One region of the Pseudomonas sp. KB-10 genome, then DNA from elsewhere that is predicted to be linked to it. Evidence: predicted binding sites of a transcription regulator. Region 1 holds the regulator's gene; each other region holds the start of a gene.
The links. Region 1 encodes FliA, which starts transcription of late flagellar genes. Its sites were predicted from a motif close to CTAAAGTTTNNNNNNNNNNNGCCGNTAA; they were not measured.

Region 1 (6,378 bases):
TGACCACCCGTGCCGAGCAGGATGCCGGCAAGGACCGCCAACTGTTTGCCAACGAATCCCTGCTGGCGCCCGAGTTGCCAGCGACGCCGGTCAAGCCGCAGCGCCCGGTCGAGGCCGTTGCACCTGCCGCACCGTCGGTCGATCCGCGTGCGCTGGATGCCATGCGCTTCGAGCTCAACGGCTTGCGTGAGCTGATCGAAGTGCAGCTGGGCTCCATCGCCTGGGGGCAATTGCAGAGTCGCCGTCCGCAGCAGGCCAACCTGTGGCGTCGCCTGCAACGCATGGGACTGTCTGCCGAACTGTCGCAGGCCTTGCTGGGCAAGGTCGCTGGGGTCGCTGAGCCGCGCCAGGCCTGGCGTATGTTGCTGGCGCATCTGGCGCATGCAATCAAGACGCCCAAGGTCGAGCCGCTGGAAGAGGGCGGGGTGATCGCGCTGGTCGGTCCGGCCGGCATGGGCAAGACCACTACGCTGGCCAAGCTGGCCGCACGCTATGTGCTTAAGTATGGCGCGCAGCAGGTCGCTCTGGTGAGCATGGACAGCTTCCGTATCGGCGCGCAGGAGCAGCTCAAGACCTTGGGGCGTATCCTCGGCGTGTCGGTGACCCAGATCGACCCCGGTCAGTCTTTGTTGCAGGCTTTGGCGCCGCTGGCCAAGAAGCGCGTGGTGCTGGTCGACACCGCCGGCCTGCCGGGTAACGATCCGGCGCTGCGTCTGCAGCTGGAAAGCCTGGCCTCGGCACGCATCAACGCGAAAAATTATCTGGTTCTGGCGGCAACAAGTCAGAGCCAGGTGCTCAAGGCCGCCTACCATAGTTATAAGCGTTGTGGCCTCGCAGGCTGCATACTGACGAAACTGGACGAGGCTGCGAGTCTGGGAGAGGTTTTGGGTCTGGCTATAGGCCAGCAACTGCCGGTAGCCTATGTGACAGACGGGCCGCGAATTCCGGATGACCTGCAAGTGCCGCGCAGCCATCAGCTGGTCAGTCGTGCGGTAGGGCTGCAGGCTGCCGAGGAGCCGAGTGAAGATGCCATGGCGCAGATGTTCGCCGGCCTCTACCACAACCCGGCGCAGCGAGCCGGCTGAAGCGGCGAGAGTGTTGCACCCTTTCGCGTTACGCGAGAGTGAACGGCCTTCTGGTCAAGTCGAAGTTAGACAAGGTGTAGAGAGAACATGGGTATGCATCCCGTACAGGTGATCGCGGTGACCGGCGGCAAAGGTGGCGTCGGCAAGACCAATGTGTCGGTGAATCTGTCCATGGCCCTGGCCGATCTCGGCCGTCGGGTGATGCTGCTGGACGCCGACCTGGGGCTGGCCAACGTTGACGTGCTGCTGGGGTTGGCGCCCAAGCGCACGCTGGCCGATGTCATCGCGGGTGAGTGCGACCTGCGTGATGTTCTGCTGCAGGGGCCGGGCGGCATCCGTATCGTGCCGGCCGCATCCGGCACGCAGAGCATGGTCAGCCTTACGCCGATGCAGCACGCCGGCTTGATCCAGGCGTTCAGCGATATCAGCGAAAATCTTGACGTGCTAGTGATCGATACCGCTGCCGGGATCGGCGATGCGGTGGTCAGCTTCGTTCGTGCCGCTCAGGAAATCCTCGTGGTGGTATGCGACGAACCCACTTCGATCACCGACGCGTACGCCCTGATCAAGCTGCTCAACCGTGATCACGGCATCAGTCGCTTCCGTGTTCTGGCCAATATGGCCCACAGCCCGCAGGAAGGGCGCAATCTCTTTGCTAAGCTGACCAAGGTGACGGATCGCTTCCTTGATGTCGCCCTGCAGTACGTCGGTGCCGTGCCCTACGATGAATGTGTGCGTAAAGCCGTGCAGAAACAGCGCGCAGTCTATGAAGCCTTCCCTCGTTCCAAGTGCGCTCTGGCGTTCAAGGCGATTGCCCAGAAGGTTGACACCTGGCCGCTGCCGGCCAATCCCCGTGGCCATCTGGAGTTTTTCGTCGAGCGTCTGGTGCAGCAACCGACCGCAGACTCGGCCGTATGACAGCAGCCTCTGGACTTCGTATGTACAACAAGGCGCAGGCGCAGGACTCCCAGCATCAGCTGATCGAACGCTATGCCCCTCTGGTCAAGCGCATTGCTTATCACCTGCTGGCCCGTTTACCGGCCAGCGTGCAAGTCGACGATCTCATTCAGGCGGGCATGATCGGCCTGCTCGAAGCCTCACGCAAATACGACTCCGGCAAAGGTGCCAGTTTCGAAACCTTCGCCGGTATTCGTATTCGTGGCTCGATGCTCGATGAGGTGCGCAAGGGCGATTGGGCGCCGCGTTCGGTGCACCGCAACAGCCGTATGGTCAGCGATGCCATTCGCGCCGTTGAAGCGAGAACCGGGCGTGACGCTAAAGATCAGGAAGTTGCGGCCGAACTCCAATTGAGTCTGGAGGATTACTACGGCATTCTTGGCGACACTTTGGGCAGCCGCCTGTTCAGCTTCGACGACCTGTTACAGGACGGCGAGCATGGCGGGCTGCACGAAGACGCCGGGCACACCCACCTCGAACCTTCGCGGGACCTCGAAGACGAACGCTTCCAGGCGGCCTTGGCCAACGCCATCGCCGGCTTGCCGGAGCGTGAACGTCTGGTGCTAGCGCTGTATTACGATGAAGAATTGAACTTGAAGGAAATCGGTGAAGTGCTGGGGGTTAGCGAGTCGCGCGTGAGCCAGTTGCACAGTCAGTGCGCGGCGCGTTTGCGCTCGCGGCTGAGTGAATGGCGCGCTGGCTGAAGGCGGCGTACTCGCAGGCAGAAACGGTTTCATGATTAAAGGACGTAGTTGCGAGCGCAATACGTTTGGGACTGTACGGAGGTCGACTTGGACAAGAACATGAAAATCCTCATCGTTGACGATTTCTCGACGATGCGACGGATCATCAAGAACCTCTTGCGGGACTTGGGTTTCACCAACACCGCGGAAGCCGATGACGGGACTTCGGCGCTGCCGATGCTGCAAAGCGGCAGCTTCGACTTTCTGGTGACCGACTGGAACATGCCCGGCATGACCGGCATCGACCTGCTGCGTGCCGTGCGTGCCGATGAGCGTCTCAAGCACTTGCCGGTGCTGATGGTGACCGCTGAAGCCAAGCGTGATCAGATCATCGAGGCGGCCCAGGCCGGCGTGAATGGCTATGTGGTCAAACCCTTCACCGCCCAGGTGCTGAAGGAAAAGATCGAGAAGATCTTCGAGCGGGTCAACGGCTGATGCCAGCCGCGAGGGTGCTATGGAACACGATGACTCCACGCTGGGTGACCTTGAGTCGACCCTGAAAAACAACGCCCGCGATCTGGTCGACAGCCTCGAACAAGGCAATTTCGGCGCCGCGGTGCAACTGATCAACGAGCTCAACAAGGTCCGCGACCGCGGGCTTTATCACGAAGTCGGCAAACTGACCCGTGAGCTGCACAACGCTATCGTCAACTTTCAGCTCGACCCGCGTATGCCGCATGCTCAGGAGCTGTCGCAGATCGCCGACGCTACCGAACGCCTGAACTACGTCGTGACCATGACCGAGAAGGCCGCCAACCGGACCATGGATCTGGTCGAGCAGAGCGCGCCGCTGGTCAATGACCTGAGCGACGAGGCACACAGCCTGAGCGTCGAATGGGGCCGCTTCATGCGCCGCGAAATCGGTGCCGATGGCTTTCGCGAGCTGGCCAAGCGTGTCGAGCTATTCCTCGCCCGTAGCGAGCGAGACGGCGCCAAGCTTTCCGGCCACCTCAACGACATTTTGCTGGCGCAGGACTATCAGGACCTTACCGGTCAGGTGATCAAGCGTGTCACCCAGCTGGTGACCGAAGTGGAAAGCAACCTGCTCAAGCTGGTGCTTATGGCCAGCCAGGTCGACCGTTTTGCCGGCATTCAGCACGACCACGAAGTGCTGCGCGCCGAACAGGAAAAATTAAAAGAACCATCGCGGGGTGAAGGTCCGCAGATTCATGCCGATAAGCGTGATGACGTTGCCTCCAGCCAGGACGATGTCGACGACCTGCTGTCCAGTCTAGGGTTCTAAGGAGCACACAATATGAGCTTCGGCGCCGATGAAGAGATCCTCCAGGATTTCCTGGTAGAGGCCGGCGAGATTCTCGAACAGTTATCCGAACAGTTAGTCGAGCTGGAAAGCCGACCGGATGACATGAACCTGCTCAACGCCATCTTTCGCGGTTTCCATACCGTAAAGGGCGGAGCAGGCTTCCTCCAGCTCAATGAGCTGGTGGAGTGCTGCCATATCGCCGAAAACGTCTTCGACATCCTGCGCAAGGGTGAGCGTCGCGTCGATTCGGAGCTGATGGATGTGGTGCTCGAGGCTCTTGATGCAGTCAATGGCATGTTCGGCGAGGTACGTGAGCGGCGTGAGCCGACGCCCGCGTCGCCGGAACTGCTGGCGGCCTTGTCACGTCTGGCCGAGCCGGGTGGCGGCGAAGCGGCCCCTGCGCCGGTGCAGCAAGCAGAACCGGAGCCGGAGCCAGAGCCAGAGCCGGCATTCCAAGCCGCGCCCTCTGCTGCTTCGGGAGACATCACCGACAGCGAGTTCGAGCAACTGCTCGATGCGCTGGGTGACGCGCCGGCGGCCGCTCCGAGTGCGGAGAGCGCAGCCAGCGACGAGATCACTGATGACGAGTTCGAGTCGCTGCTCGACCAGCTGCACGGCAAGGGTCAGTTCTCTGGCACCGTCGAGACGCCTGCTGCTACCGTCGCTTCGGTAGCGGCTGACGCGCCGGCGGGTGACGACATCACCGACGACGAATTCGAAGCGCTGCTCGATCAGTTGCATGGCAAGGGCCAGTTCTCCGGTGCGGCAGCCGAAGTTACGGCGCCGGTGGCCGCTGCCGCAGCGCCCGCTCCGGCCAGTGACGAAATCACCGACGACGAGTTCGAGTCGCTGCTCGACCAGTTGCACGGCAAGGGCAAGTTCGTGCCGCCCAGCGAGCCCGCGCCAGCTCCTGCTGCGGTAGCCAAGCCTGCTGCTGCTCCCAAGGCACCTGCGCCTGCTGCCAAACCGGCGCCGGCCAAGGCCGAGCCTGCTGCCGCTCGTGCGCCCGCCGCTCCCGCGGCAGGTGCCGACAAGGCACCGGCAGCGAGCGAAGCGGAGACCACCGTACGGGTCGATACCGCGCGCCTCGACGAGATCATGAACATGGTCGGCGAGCTGGTGTTGGTACGTAACCGCTTGGTACGTCTGGGGCTCAACAGCGGCGACGAGGCCATGTCCAAGGCCGTGTCGAACCTCGATGTTGTGACCGCTGATCTGCAGACCTCGGTGATGAAAACCCGCATGCAGCCGATCAAGAAGGTCTTCGGCCGCTTCCCGCGTCTGGTACGTGACCTGGCGCGTAACCTGAAGAAGGAAATCAACCTCGAGCTGGTGGGCGAGGAAACCGACCTCGACAAGAACCTGGTCGAGGCCCTGGCCGACCCGCTGGTGCACCTGGTGCGCAACGCCGTCGACCATGGCGTGGAAACCCCCGAAGAGCGCGAGAAGGCTGGCAAGGCCCGCGCTGGTCGTGTAGTGCTGTCAGCCGAGCAGGAAGGCGACCACATCCTCTTGTCGATCACCGATGACGGCAAGGGCATGGACGCCGACGTGCTGCGGGCCAAGGCCGTGGAGAAGGGCCTGCTGGACAAGGACGCGGCCGATCGTCTCAACGAGTTCGAGTGTTACAACCTGATCTTCGCGCCGGGCTTCTCGACCAAGACCGAGATTTCCGACGTGTCCGGCCGCGGCGTCGGCATGGACGTGGTGAAGACCAAGATTTCCCAGCTCAACGGCACGGTCAACGTGTTCTCGCAGAAAGGCCAGGGCTCGAAGATCGTCATCAAGGTGCCGCTGACCCTGGCGATCATGCCGACCCTGATGGTGATGCTGGAGAACCAGGCCTTCGCCTTCCCGCTGGTCAACGTCAACGAGATCTTCCACCTCGATCTGTCGCGCACCAACGTGGTCGATGGCCAGGAAGTGGTGATCGTGCGTGACAAGGCTTTGCCGCTGTTCTATCTCAAGCGCTGGCTGGTGCCGCAGGCCTTCCACGAAGGTCAGCGCGAAGGTCACGTGGTGATCCTCACGGTTGGCAGCCAACGCATCGGCTTTGTCGTCGATCAATTGGTCGGGCAGGAAGAAGTGGTAATCAAGCCACTGGGCAAGATGCTGCAAGGCACGCCCGGGATGTCCGGTGCCACGATCACTGGCGACGGACGCATCGCATTGATTCTCGACGTACCGAGCATGCTCAAGCGCTACGCTCGACGTTTCTGATGTTTCGCGGCGCGGGCCATGGCTTCGCGCCGTCTAGGAGTGTGTATGGCTGTTAAGGTTCTGGTGGTGGACGACTCCGGTTTCTTCCGCCGGCGCGTCTCGGAAATCC
Region 2 (6,378 bases), on a different contig from region 1:
GGTTTGCCCCATCTCGATCAGGCGCTGACGCAGTACGCGGGCGACCTTTCCCGATTGGCTGTTGTTACGACTGGAGCCGGCGACCAAGGCGATATTGAGCATGCTACTTCCCCAAAAAAGAACGCAGGCTAGGCGATTGCCTGCCTGCGCCGCAAGGGAAGTGCCGCCAGATCAGGGATGATTTGACGTCAAACGCGGAACTGGTCCATCAGGCTCTGCTGGTGATTGGCCAGCCGGTTAAGGTTCTGGCTCACCTGTGCCGATTCGTCAGCCTGGGCGGTGATGGCTTCGGTGACGTCGCGAATCGATGCAACGTTGCGGTTGATCTCCTCGGCCACCGAGCTCTGCTCCTCCGCGGCGCTGGCGATTTGCAGGTTCATCTCGGTAATGGTGCTGACCGCCTGGCTGATTCGCTGCAGCGCGGCCACGGCCTGTTGTACCTGTTCGACACTGCCCTGGGCCTGGCGATGGCTGCTGTGCATGGTGCTGACCACTTCGCGGGTGCCGTTTTGCAGGCCTTCGATGACCTGGCGAATTTCCTCGACCGAATCCTGGGTGCGTTTGGCCAGGTTGCGCACTTCGTCGGCGACCACGGCGAAGCCCCGGCCGGCTTCACCGGCGCGGGCAGCCTCAATGGCGGCATTGAGGGCGAGGAGGTTGGTCTGCTCGGCAATCGAGCGAATAACCTCGAGCACCGAGCCGATCTGCTCACTGCTGCTGGCCAGGCCTTCGACTTCCTGCATGGCTACGTTCATTTCATTGGCGAGCAGGTCGATGGTGCTGGTGGTGCGGTCGATCACCTGCAGGCCCTCGCGACTGGCCAGGTCGGCATTGCGTGCCGCTTCTGCAGCTTGTGCGGCGTTGTGCGCGACGTCCTGCGCAGTGGCACTCATCTCCTGGAACGCGGTCGCCACCTGGTCGACCTCGCGGTACTGCTGCTGCATGCCGGCGCTGGTCTGGCTGGCAATGGCAGCGGATTTGTCGGCGGTGCCACGCGCGTCGATCACACTGCTCTTCACATCGGCGATGATCGGCTGAAGTTTGTCGAGGAAGCGGTTGAACCAGCCGGCCAGCTCGCCCAGTTCGTCCTGCCTGGCGTACTGCAGGCGGCGGGTCAGGTCGCCTTCGCCGCTGGCGATATCCTTGAGCATGGCGGCTACGCCGAGAATCGGTCGCGTCACCCCGCGCGCCGTCAGCCACATCAGTACGAGCCCGGCCAATCCGGCGACAAGACCCATCACCAGCGCCGCGAGGCTGTCGCTAGCGCGGTTCGCATCCAGTTGAGCGCCCAGTTTGGTCGCGCGCTCGAGCAGGACGCTCTGAGGAACTTCAAGCAGAACTGTCCAGGGCTTGGACTCGGGAATCGGCTTGAAGGGACTCAGCTCGCGGAGCATGTCGCCATGCTTCAACTCGGCAGCACTGCCGCTTTGAATGAGGCCGCGCAGTTCGCTGGCATGATCACGGAATGGTTGCTCGACCGGTTGACTCAGCAAGCTACCGTCACGGCTATGCCCGGCGAGCAAGGCGCCGGGGCTGAAAATGCTGACGTGTCCTTGTCCGTTGTACAGCTCGCTGTTGGCCTCCTGGCTGATCTGCTGCAGGCTGGCCAGGCTGATATCCACGCCCATCACGCCGATAATCTTGCCTTCGAGCTCCAGCGGGAAAGCGATGCTGGTCATCAACGTCCTTTGGCCGTCGACGTCGTCGTAATACGGTTCCAGTACGCAGGGCTGGCGCGTTTCGCGCGGGCAGGTGTACCAGGCGTTATAAGCAACGCCATTGGTACCGGGCGTGGTGTCGCCGAGCAGCTCTTCGTTCATCACCTCGGCTTCCAGTTGGCCGGCCGTAGGCTGCGCCCAGTACAGGGCGAAGCGTCCGCGGTCATTGCTACTGAGGTCGGGTTGGTCGGCGAACAGCTCATCCTTGCCATCCAGGGCGTTGGGCTCAAATACCAGATACAGGCCGAGCAGATCCGGATTGGCTTCCAGGCTGCTGCGCACTTGCCGGTTCAAGTCTTCACGCAGATCGAACGCATCGAGAAAACGTTTCTCGGCCTGTTCGCGCAGGAACAGGATCTGCCGAGAAAATCCCTTGCCGTACTGATAGGCGTCCATGAAGTAGCGCTGGATACGGATCGCCTGCAATTCGCTGCGTGCTTTCAGGCGCAGCGTCGCGCTTTCTTCCAGCATGCTGGAGCTGGCCTCGCGCACCAGGCTGGCGCTACGGCTGGACTGATACTGCGAGGCACCCACCAACAGCGTGACGATGGCGAGCAGGCAGAGGCCGGCGAGCAGTGTGATCTTCCATTGGATCGAAAGACGGCTGAACAGCATGGTGTGTTCCTTTCTATATGGCTGATACGGTTATCGGTGCGCGGGGCGCTTTCTTGATAGAAAGAATCTTGCTCGGGATTATGCACGGATTGATCTGGATTCTGAACGATCGCTCTTTTTGACAGGATAGTTCGCATACGGCACAGTACGCGGCTTTTTGCGCCGGCCCTGCTGGCGCCGTGCAGGTGGGTTATTTATGAATGCTGTAATAGCCGCGGTCGGCATCATGCTCGTCCTGAGCCTCTGCCGCGTACACGTGGTAGTGGCGCTGATTGTCGGAGCCCTGGTGGGTGGGCTGCTTGGCGGTCTGGGTGTCGAGGGAACGCTGCAGGCGTTCAATCAGGGGCTCGGCGGCGGGGCGACGGTCGCCTTGTCCTACGCGCTGCTCGGCGCTTTCGCTGTGGCCATCGCCAAGTCCGGTCTGGCGCATGCTCTGGCGGACAGGGCGCTGACGCTGGTCGAAAGGCAGCAGGCAGGTGCCGGTAGTGCGCTGAAATGGTTACTGATCGTCCTGCTACTGGCGGTCGCCATCTCCTCGCAGAATCTGTTGCCGATCCATATCGCCTTCATTCCGTTGCTGGTCCCGCCGCTGCTCTACGTGCTGAGCAAGTTGCAGCTGGACCGCCGCCTGATCGCCTGTGTACTGACCTTCGGTCTGATTACCCCCTACATGTTCCTGCCGGTAGGTTTTGGCGGCATCTTCCTCAACGAAATCCTGCTGGCCAATGTGGCCAAGTCCGGTGTCGACGTCACGGGCGTCAGCATCGCTCAGGCCATGGCCATTCCGGCGCTGGGCATGCTCTTCGGTCTGCTCGTCGCGGTATTGTTCAGCTATCGTGGCAAACGGGTCTATGACCTGGAAAAAGTTGCGCAGAGCGAACAGCTGGATGCGCAGTACAACCCATTGAGCCTGTTGGTGGCGGGGCTGGCCGTTGCCGCAGCGTTCATTGTGCAGCTATGGCTGGATTCTATGATCATCGGCGCGCTGGCCGGTTTCGTGATTTTTTCGGTCTCCGGCGTGGTGCGCTGGAAGGAGGCCGATGGCCTGTTCACCGAAGGCATGAAAATGATGGCCATGATCGGTTTCATCATGATCGCGGCCTCCGGCTTTGCCGAAGTCATGAAGACCACCGGTGAGGTCAACTCGCTGGTCGACAGCGCGGCAGCTCTGATCGGCCATAACAAGGCAGTCGGCGCGCTGCTGATGTTGCTGGTCGGACTGCTGGTGACCATGGGGATCGGGTCTTCATTTTCGACCATCCCGATTATCGCGGCGATCTTCGTGCCGCTCGGTGTACTGCTGGGTTTCAGCCCGCTGGCCATCGTTTGCATCGTTGGCACCGCCGGCGCTCTGGGCGATGCCGGTTCGCCCGCTTCGGACTCGACCCTGGGGCCGACCTCAGGACTCAATGCCGACGGTCAGCACAATCACATCTGGGACAGCGTGGTGCCCACCTTCCTGCACTACAACCTGCCGCTGCTGGCGTTCGGTTGGGCGGCCGCTATGATCCTGTAATGGCGTGAATGCGCCGGGTTAAGTTCTCGGCGCCTTGGGTCGCTTAATTCTTCCACGGGGCTGCCGATATATCGGTAGCCCCGTTTTTGGCTCTGTATAACAAGGACAACAAGAATGCGCCTCACATTGAAAACCAAGGTGATACTGCTTGCGCTGGTTCCGGTCATCCTCTTCGCGCTGGTGCTCAGCGGTACGGCGGCGAGGGTGTTGCAAAGCCTGGCTGCCGATGAAGTGGCCGAGACGCGTGAGCGCCTGCTGCAGGAAAAGCGCAGCGAGCTCGAGCACTACATGCAGATCGCCCTTGGCTCGGTGAAGGGGCTTTACGATGGGGCAGCGCAGGGCGACATGGCCAGTCGCGAACAGGCCATCGCCATCCTCTCCAAGATCAAATATGGCGCCGACGGCTATTTCTTCGGCCACGACTCCAACGTGGTGCGCCTGTTTCGTGGCGATAGCCCCGTGGACGTCGGCAAAAGCCTGGCCGACCGTCGCGACCCGAACGGGGTGTACATCAACCGCGAACTGGTCAACGTGGCGAAGAACAACAGCTACTTCGTCAACTATTCCTCGCCACTACCGGGCAATGAATCGGTAATGGTGCCCAAGCTTGCCTACAGCTATTACCTGCCGAAGTGGGATATGGCGCTTGGCACTGCGCTTAATCTCGACGGCGTCGAAGCGGGGATCAGGGAGGTTGAAGAGGATATCGACGAGCGCATCGGCACCATCATCACCAGCATCATGGTCGTGGCAGCGATTCTGCTGCTGGTGTTCGGTGTGATCGGCGTGTGGGTGGGCAATGCCTTTCTGCGTCCGCTGCAACAGATCAAGGCCAATCTCGATGATATTGCCGCAGGAGAGGGTGACCTCACCCGGCGTTTGCCGGTCACCAGTCAGGACGAGCTGGGTGAGTTGGCTGGCTCCTTCAACCGCTTCGTCGAGAAGATCCATGATCTGGTGCGGCAGATCGTCGACATGACCGGACAGTTGACCAGCCTGGTAGGGCAGGTCGCGGAGCAGGCGCAGCGCTCTGAGCAAGCCATGGCGCAGCAGCGTCACGAAACCGACCAGGTGGCCACGGCGATCAACGAAATGTCGGCGGCCGCCCACGAAGTGGCGAAGAGCGCGCAGAATGCAGCCGAAGCCGCGCAGCAAACCGATCGCGAGGGCCAGGCTGCGAAGAGCGTGGTCGACGGCAGCATCCAGCGCATTCACTCCCTGGTCGATGACATTCGCAGCAGTGGCGTCTCACTCGACAGTCTGCAACAGGACGTGCAGTCGATCGTCAGCGTGCTTGATGTGATCCGCTCCATCGCCGAGCAAACCAACCTTCTGGCGCTCAATGCGGCCATCGAAGCGGCTCGCGCCGGCGAGGCCGGGCGTGGTTTCGCCGTGGTCGCCGATGAAGTGCGTGCGCTGGCCAGCCGTACCCAGCAGAGCACTCAGGAAATTCAGGGCATGATCGACCGCCTGCAGAAGGGCACGCTTGAGTCGGTGACCTCGATGCGTCGCTCCAGCGATGCCGGTGAGCTGACCAGCGAGCAGGCCAACAAGGCCGGCGAATCGCTCGATGCCATCGCCCAGCTGATCGCCACCATCAATGCCATGAACGCGCAGATCGCCAGCGCCGCCGAGGAGCAGACCGCGGTGGCCGAGGAGATCAACCGCAGCGTGCACCAGATCGCGGTGGCCGTAGACAGCGTCGCCGATGAAACCGAGCGCGGCGCGCAGACCGCACGCAGCCTCGCCGGCCTCGGCGATCGCCTCGGGGCGCTGGTGCGTCAGTTCCGCATCTGAGTCAGAGCGGGAACCTCCAGCGGCTGAACCCGTCGCTGAGCTGCTCGATCCAGGCGCGGACCGCCGGCGACATGCCTCGCCGATGTGTATAGGCCAACTGGATGTGGCCCTCCGGCACCGTCCAGTTCGGTAGTAGCGCTACCAGGCGACCGTCGGCCAGTTCCTCGTGACAGTGCGTGGTGGGCAGCAGGGTAATGCCCACGCCTGCCAGCGCTGCCGACTTGCGAATGGGAAAGTCGTCTACGGCCAGGCGCGCGTCCAGGGCAACCTCGCGCGACTCCCGCGTCGTGTTGTGCTCAAAGCGCAGATGAATGCGCCGATCCGCGCTGATGGCGCCCAGGGCGGGGAGCTGTTGCAGGTCTTCCGGCTGCTCCAGGCGCAGCCCCGCGACCAACTCCGGATGCGCGACCACATTGGCGCGCGCCGGCAACAGGCGTCGGGTGATGAGCCCGGGCTCTTCATCATCGACGTTACGCACGCGCAGAGCGACATCAACCGCCTCGTTGAGCAGGTCGATGCGACGTGTGGTCTGCACCACTTCCAGCTGCACCCTGGGATAGCGAGTCAGAAATTCGTTGATCAGGTCCGGCAGTATGGCCACGCCAGGGGGCGTGGAAAAACGTATTCGACCACGCGGCTCGCTGGTCAGGTTGGTCACGGTTTCCTCGGCCTGTTCGGCTTCCAGCAACATTGCCTGGCAATGGCGCAGGTAGCGCTCGCCGATATCGGTCA
Region 3 (6,378 bases), on a different contig from region 1:
ACCTGGTCGGCGAAGGCTTCCGGGGGCGCGACTCCCAGAGCCGCCAGGCTCGATGCTCCAAGGCCTACACCGCAGACCTTGAAGAACTGTCGACGGTTCATGTCCATCGTAGGTCTCCCAAATCAGGCTGACGCCCGGTGCGTTGCCGGGCGCATCGTTATCAAGCCTAGACCATCGCGTCACGTTCGCCAGCCAGCTCGCCGCGGCGTTGGCGAGATCGAGAACGACGAGCGGCAAACAGATAGTGGCATTTAGACATCCGAGCAATCCCAAAAACCGCTATGCTCGGCAAGTGACTTCTGTGATCACAGAAGCTTTTGGAGAAGTTTTGACGTCGCTCCAACGGCCCGGACGCTGGTTGCCGGCGACTGTGGACCGAAAACCATGACCGACGCCGAAGTACCGCACCAGCCCAGCACCTTCGCCTTATGGCGCGAGGTGGACGACACCCGCATTCGCACGCGCCTGGGGGGCGTCTTCTACCTGCTCGCCTGGCTGCTGACCTGGATTTTCAGCGCCGCCCCGGCCGAACAGGTCTTCAGCGGCATGCTGGGTTGCGCCTTGTTTGCCGCACTTCTCGCTGCGCGTCTGCTGCATCGTCCCGATGGCCTCGACAGCCCCGAACAGTTACAGCGCTGGCTGGATCGTCACTGGGGGCTGATCCTCCTGACCGCGCTGTGCTGGGGCCAGGCCCACGCCCTGGCCCTTTACAGCGACGCCTATACCGATTCGGAAATGGTCGCCACCCTGGCCACGGTGGCATTCAGCACGGCGATGACCTTCAACTTCGCCATGCGCCGCGGTCGCGCGCTGCTGGCGCTGGGGCTGCTCTACCTGCCAGGCCTGGCTGTCATGGCCCTGAACTGGCAGCAACAATACGCGATGTTTACCACCCTGGCCTTTTACCTCGGTTATCTGGTGCTGGTGCTCGGTCGCAATCATCGTGAATACCGCGCCACCCTCGACCTCGAGCTGAAGCTGCTGGAACAGCAGAGCCAGCTCGACCTGCTCAGTCGCACCGACAGCCTGACTCAGCTGGGCAACCGCTATCAATTCAACAATCTGTTCCCCAGCCTGGTGGCCAACGCGGTGCGCCAGGGCGAGCCACTGTCGCTGGTGCTGATGGACATCGATTTCTTCAAGAAGGTCAACGACGAACGCGGCCACGCCGGAGGCGACGCCTGCCTGAGTGCCTTCGCCGAGCGCATGCGCAAGGTGTTTCGCCGCGATGGCGACGCGCTGCTGCGCCTGGGCGGCGAGGAGTTCGGTGTGCTGCTGCCGGGCACCCCGCTGGCCCAGGCCCTGGACCTGGCCGAGCAGTTTCGTCAGGAGCTGGAAAGCGAAGGCCTGCTATTGGCCGGTCAGCACCTGGCGCTGACCACCAGCCTCGGCGTCGGCTGTTTCAGCAGCCGCCACGATGGCGACGCCGACGCCTTCTTCAAGCGCGTCGACGAGGCGCTTTACCGCGCCAAGCGTGAGGGCCGCAACAGACTGGTGGCGGCCGATCATTGAGGCCCGCCTGCCTCGGCATCAGGCAGGCCTTTGGCTGGGGGCCGACCAGGCTGCGCGCCCCAGCAGATCGTCGGCGCTAATCGCTGCGCACCACACCGTTGAAAACCGTCAAGCCTAAAGGCGGAACTTGCCCATTTGCACGGTCAGGTCCTCGGCCAGGCGGCTCAGCGTCTGGCAATCCTCACGACAGGCGTGCACTTCACCGGCGGTGGCATGTGCCAGGTCGGCGATGCCCTGCACGTTGCGGTTGATCTCCTCGGTCACCGAGCTTTGCTCTTCGGTGGCTGCGGCCACCTGGGTGTTCATGTCGCTGATGCGCTCGACTTGCGAAGTGATCGCCCCGAGCGACTGGCCTGTACGCTGACTGGATTCGACGCCGGTGCTGGTAGCCGACTGGCCGGCATGCATCGAGCTGACTGCGGTTTCCGCGCCCTGCTTGAGGCGCTGAATCATCTGCTGGATCTCGTCGGTCGAGGCCTGGGTACGGCTGGCCAGGGTGCGCACTTCGTCAGCCACGACCGCAAAACCGCGCCCCATTTCTCCGGCCCGCGCCGCCTCGATGGCGGCATTGAGCGCCAGCAGGTTGGTCTGCTCGGAAATGCCACGGATCACCGCCAGCACCTGGTCGATGGAGGCGACCTGCTCGGCCAGCTCGCTCACCGCCTCGGCGGCACTGCCGATGTCGGCGGACATCCGTTCGATATGGGCGATGGACTGCCCGACCACCTGACGCGCACTCTGCGCTTCCTCGCGGGCGCTGTGCGAGGACTGTGCAGCATCGCTGGCGTTACGCGCGATTTCCTGCACGGTCAGGCCCATCTCGTTCACGGCGGTGGCCACCATATCGGTCATTTCCTGCTGCTGGCCCGCGCGTCCGGCGGTGTTCTCCACCACCCGCGCGACCTGGCTGACCGCGGTACGCAGCCGCTCGCTGGTGGCCAGCACATCGCCGATCAGGTCACGCTGGCTGGCGAGAAAACGGTTGAAGCCACGGGCCAGATCGCCCAGTTCATCAGCCCGCGATTCATCGAGGCGCCGTGTCAGATCACCGCCACCCCCACCGATTTCCACCAGGGCCTGGGTCACCTGACGGATCGGCCGTACCAGGCCACGCGCCAGCAGCACCACCAGGCCAAGGAACAGCAGCGCCACAGCCACGCCGATCAGGCTGGTCATCAGCAGCGCCTGACGGGCCTCGGCGTAGACTTCGGCCTCCGGCACCTGGCTGACCAGCAACCAGTCGATACTGGCGAATTTCTGCGCCACGGCAAGAAAGGTCTCGCCATCGCGTTCGAAGCGCACCGCACGGCTGTCGCCGCTGAGCACCTGGCGGCTGGCATCGGCACCGAACAGCTCATCAAGCTTGCCATTGCCGCTCAGCTCGGACCGCGGGTGCACCTTGACGTTGCCCTGGCTGTCGATCAGAAATACCTGCCCGCGCTCACCAAAGCGAAAGTCGCTGATCATTCTCGACATGTCCGCCAGGTCGTAGCCCAGGCCGGCGACACCGAGCGTCTTGCCGCCACGCTTGATGCGCTGATTGATGAACAGCGTGGGCAGGCGCGTGGTCTTGTCGATGTCGATTTCCAGCACGCGATCACGATCACCGTCGACCAGGCGATAGAACCACTGGTTCTCCGCCTGATTGCGGTCGAGCGTGCGCATCAGGCCTTCGCCAGTGGTGTAGTTGCCGCTGGCCAGGGCAACGATGGACGTGGTCATGGCGTTCTGCTGTGCACGCACGCCTTCGAGATAACGGGCGAACTCGTCACGTCTCGCGGCGTCCTCACCTGCAGCCAGCCAGTCCTGCACCAGACTGTTCTCGGCAATGGAGGCGTTGGCGGTGATCGGCGCGGTAAGCACGCGTTCCAGGTCGTTACGGATCGCCAGCACCCGAGCTGGCAGCGCTTCATCGATCAGGTAGCGCTCGGTCAGGCGGTCGACCACCGCGGAGTAGATGCCGACGACGATGAGAATGCTGGCCAACAGGGCCGCACCCATGCTGAGGATCAATTGCCACTGAATACTGCGTTGCCAGAGGCGCATGGAAGCTTCTCCCGGTGGTGGTTTGGAGTTTGGCCGGACAATTGGATACAAAAATGTACACAAATTGCAATTAGGTTACCGCCAGATTCCATATCGGCGGTTCATGACCAAGCTTTATTCACCAATACCGGATGATTCGCTGCGCTAGCCGGGCGCTCGGAACAGAGCGGCCGCGGCTTGCAGCTTCGCCAGCGAATCCAGTCAGGGCCCTACGCTGAATTCCAGACGAGCGGTCTGGCCGCCTTCGTCGAGCACACTGAGCTGGTGCCTGCCGCTGTCGAAGGCATGGCTGAAGGGCGCATCCTGAGCACTGTCACCCAGTGGCTGACCATCGACAAACCACCAGCGTCGGCCATTGCCGCCCAGAGCCGAAAGGCTGAGGCGCAGCGGTTCATGATTGCCCTGCGGCCGGCGCAAGCGATCACCATCGCGCACGCCGACAATGGAAAGGGGCGCTACCTGGCTGCTGCCTGGCGGTGGACAACTCGGATCGACAGCAGGCAAGCGCGCCAAGCGCCGCTCCCGACGTGGCAGCCAGGGTTCCAGCGGTGCCGGCCACAACACCAGCTCACGCGTCTCGGCGCCTACGCAGGTGGGCCCGACGCGCTGTCCCTCGGCATTGACCCAGTAACGTTCGCGCAGGCCACTGCCCAGCGGCTGATCGGCAGCCTGCAAGGTCGGTGGCGTGGTGCCCTCCAGCGTCCAGGCGAAGCGCAGGCGTCGGCAGTTGGGATCGTCCCTGCTCATTGGCTGCCCCAGCGGCCAGCAGATGGCGGCCACGCCAACCTCGGCCGGCTGCGGATCGGCCGGTGCGGCGATGCCGCGCTGGCTATCGCGATTGACCAGCAGATCATGCACCTGCAGCAACAGCGGCGCAGCCGAGGCCAGACCGAACTGGCCGGGCACCGGGGTGCCGTCCGGTCGACCGATCCAGATGCCGATCAGATGGCGCGGCCCGACGCCAATGGCCCAGGCGTCGCGAAAGCCATAGCTGGTGCCGGTCTTCCAGGCCAGGGTCGGGCGCTGTGCCAGCTGTGCGCGCGGGTCGCGATCCGGCCGCGCCTGGCCGCTGAGGATGCGCCGGATGATCCAGGCCGAACCGGGTGACAGCAGACGGCGCTCACGTAATTCATCGTCTGGCTGCAGGCGCGCGCGGGCCGCCATACCACCGCGGGCGAAGGCGCTGTAACCGGCCACCAGCGATTCCAGCCGCGAGCCACCGCCACCAAGGATCAGCGCCAGGTTGGGCTCGGCCAGCGCCGGCAGACGGATCGGCAGCCCCGCGCTGCGCAGCTCGCCGGCAAAACGCTTCGGGCCGTAGGCTTCGAGCAGCTGCACGGCCGGCAGGTTGAGCGAGGTGGCCAGCGCCTCGCTGGCCGACACCGGGCCGATGAACCCGGCGGCGAAGTTGCCGGGGCGGTAGTCGCCGTAATGCCGCGGCACGTCCTGCAGCAGCGACTCGGAGTGGATCAGCCCGGCATCCAGCGCCATGCCGTAAAGAAAGGGTTTGAGCGTCGAGCCGGGCGAACGCAGGGCGCGCACCATGTCGACGTGGCCAAAGCGCGAGGTGTCAGCGATATCCACCGAGCCAAGATAGGCGCGCACCGCCATGCTCTCGTGCTCCACCACCAGAATCGCCGCCGAGGTGCGCTCGGGCAGGCGCGCGCGCCAGCCCAGCAGCAGGTCTTCCAGGCGCAGCTGCAAACCGGCATCGAGGGTGGTGCGAATCAGCGGCGGGCTGCCGGCACGGTTCAACCGCCGCGCCAGCAAGGGCGCCAGGCTCGGCTCGCGGCGCGGCGCGAGAAATACCGGCTCTTCCAGCGCTTCGTCCACCTGGATCTGCGGCCACACCTGAAACTCACCCAGGCGCCTGAGCACCTTGTCGCGCGCCGCCTGGGCGCGCTCGGGGTGGCGATCAGGGCGCAAGCGGCTGGGCGCCTGCGGCAATACGGCAAGCAGCGCAGCATCGGCGCGGGTGAGCTGGCTTGGTGGCTTGCCCAGATAGCTCCAACTTGCGGCGGCAACGCCCTGCAAGGTGCCACCGAAGGGCGCGCGATTGAGATAGAGCGTGAGTATCTCGTCCTTGGACAGGTGCCACTCCAGCTGCGCGGTGCGCCAAAGCTGCTTGAGTTTGCCAGGCAGGTCACGCCCGTGCGGATCGAGTAGGCGCGCCACCTGCATCGACAGCGTACTGCCGCCGGACACCACACGCCCGCCGTTCAGGTTCTGCCAGGCCGCACGCCCCAGGGCTAGCGGGTTGACCCCGGGGTGCTGGCGGAACCAGCGGTCTTCGTACGTCAGCAGCGCTTCCAGGTAATAGGGTGAGACCTCGTCCGGCGTCACCGGGTAGCGCCATACGCCGTCACGGTCGGCGAAACGCCACAATGGCGTGCCGTCTTCGGCCAACACCACGCGGGCCAGGTCGTCTTCGGGCAGGGGCAGCGGGAAGAGGCGGTCGGCTAGCCAGAGCAGGGCCAGGGGAAGCAGGAGGATAAGGAGCGCTCGCAGCCCTCTCCCCCAGCCCCTCTCCCGCAAGCGGGAGAGGGGAGCCGTTCGGTGTTTGGCCTCGGTCATATCGACACCCGCACCACCCCAGCGAAGACGCAGCTATTCATCAGGACGAGCAACCTGGCGAATCTGCTCAAGTACAGCCTCCGTTTCGGCCAGCACCTGATGATTCCAGAAACGCAGGACACGATAGCCTCGACTCTCCAGATAATGCTCACGTTGCTGGTCGTATTCCGTCTGCTGCTGGTGTTGGCCACCGTCCAGCTCGATGACCAGCCAGCGTTCGGTGCAGATGAAGTCGACGATATAGGG

Region 2: DXK50_RS18260 (methyl-accepting chemotaxis protein) is a predicted target of FliA. The motif match lies at 3,892-3,919, and genes of this name have one in related genera.
Region 3: DXK50_RS00055 (methyl-accepting chemotaxis protein) is a predicted target of FliA. The motif match lies at 3,649-3,676, and genes of this name have one in related genera.

Annotation. Positions count from the first base shown of each region.
Region 1 is NZ_QYYB01000002.1:127,356-133,733, reverse strand. Features, by position in the region: gene flhF (flagellar biosynthesis protein FlhF) at 1-1,085, shown strand, start outside; gene fleN (flagellar synthesis regulator FleN) at 1,173-2,003, shown strand; gene fliA (RNA polymerase sigma factor FliA) at 2,000-2,746, shown strand; gene DXK50_RS05605 (chemotaxis response regulator CheY) at 2,846-3,220, shown strand; gene DXK50_RS05600 (protein phosphatase CheZ) at 3,240-4,028, shown strand; gene DXK50_RS05595 (chemotaxis protein CheA) at 4,041-6,269, shown strand; gene DXK50_RS05590 (protein-glutamate methylesterase/protein-glutamine glutaminase) at 6,315-6,378, shown strand, end outside.
Region 2 is NZ_QYYB01000006.1:363,521-369,898, reverse strand. Features, by position in the region: gene DXK50_RS18275 (NADPH-dependent FMN reductase) at 1-102, opposite strand, end outside; partial or broken gene DXK50_RS25560 (methyl-accepting chemotaxis protein) at 189-701, opposite strand; partial or broken gene DXK50_RS25555 (PDC sensor domain-containing protein) at 1,047-2,114, opposite strand; gene DXK50_RS18265 (Na+/H+ antiporter family protein) at 2,530-3,849, shown strand; gene DXK50_RS18260 (methyl-accepting chemotaxis protein) at 3,964-5,646, shown strand; gene DXK50_RS18255 (LysR substrate-binding domain-containing protein) at 5,648-6,378, opposite strand, start outside.
Region 3 is NZ_QYYB01000001.1:11,459-17,836, forward strand. Features, by position in the region: gene fdnG (formate dehydrogenase-N subunit alpha) at 1-107, opposite strand, end outside; gene DXK50_RS00050 (GGDEF domain-containing protein) at 385-1,512, shown strand; gene DXK50_RS00055 (methyl-accepting chemotaxis protein) at 1,627-3,558, opposite strand; gene pbpC (peptidoglycan glycosyltransferase PbpC) at 3,760-6,132, opposite strand; gene DXK50_RS00065 (endonuclease domain-containing protein) at 6,166-6,378, opposite strand, start outside.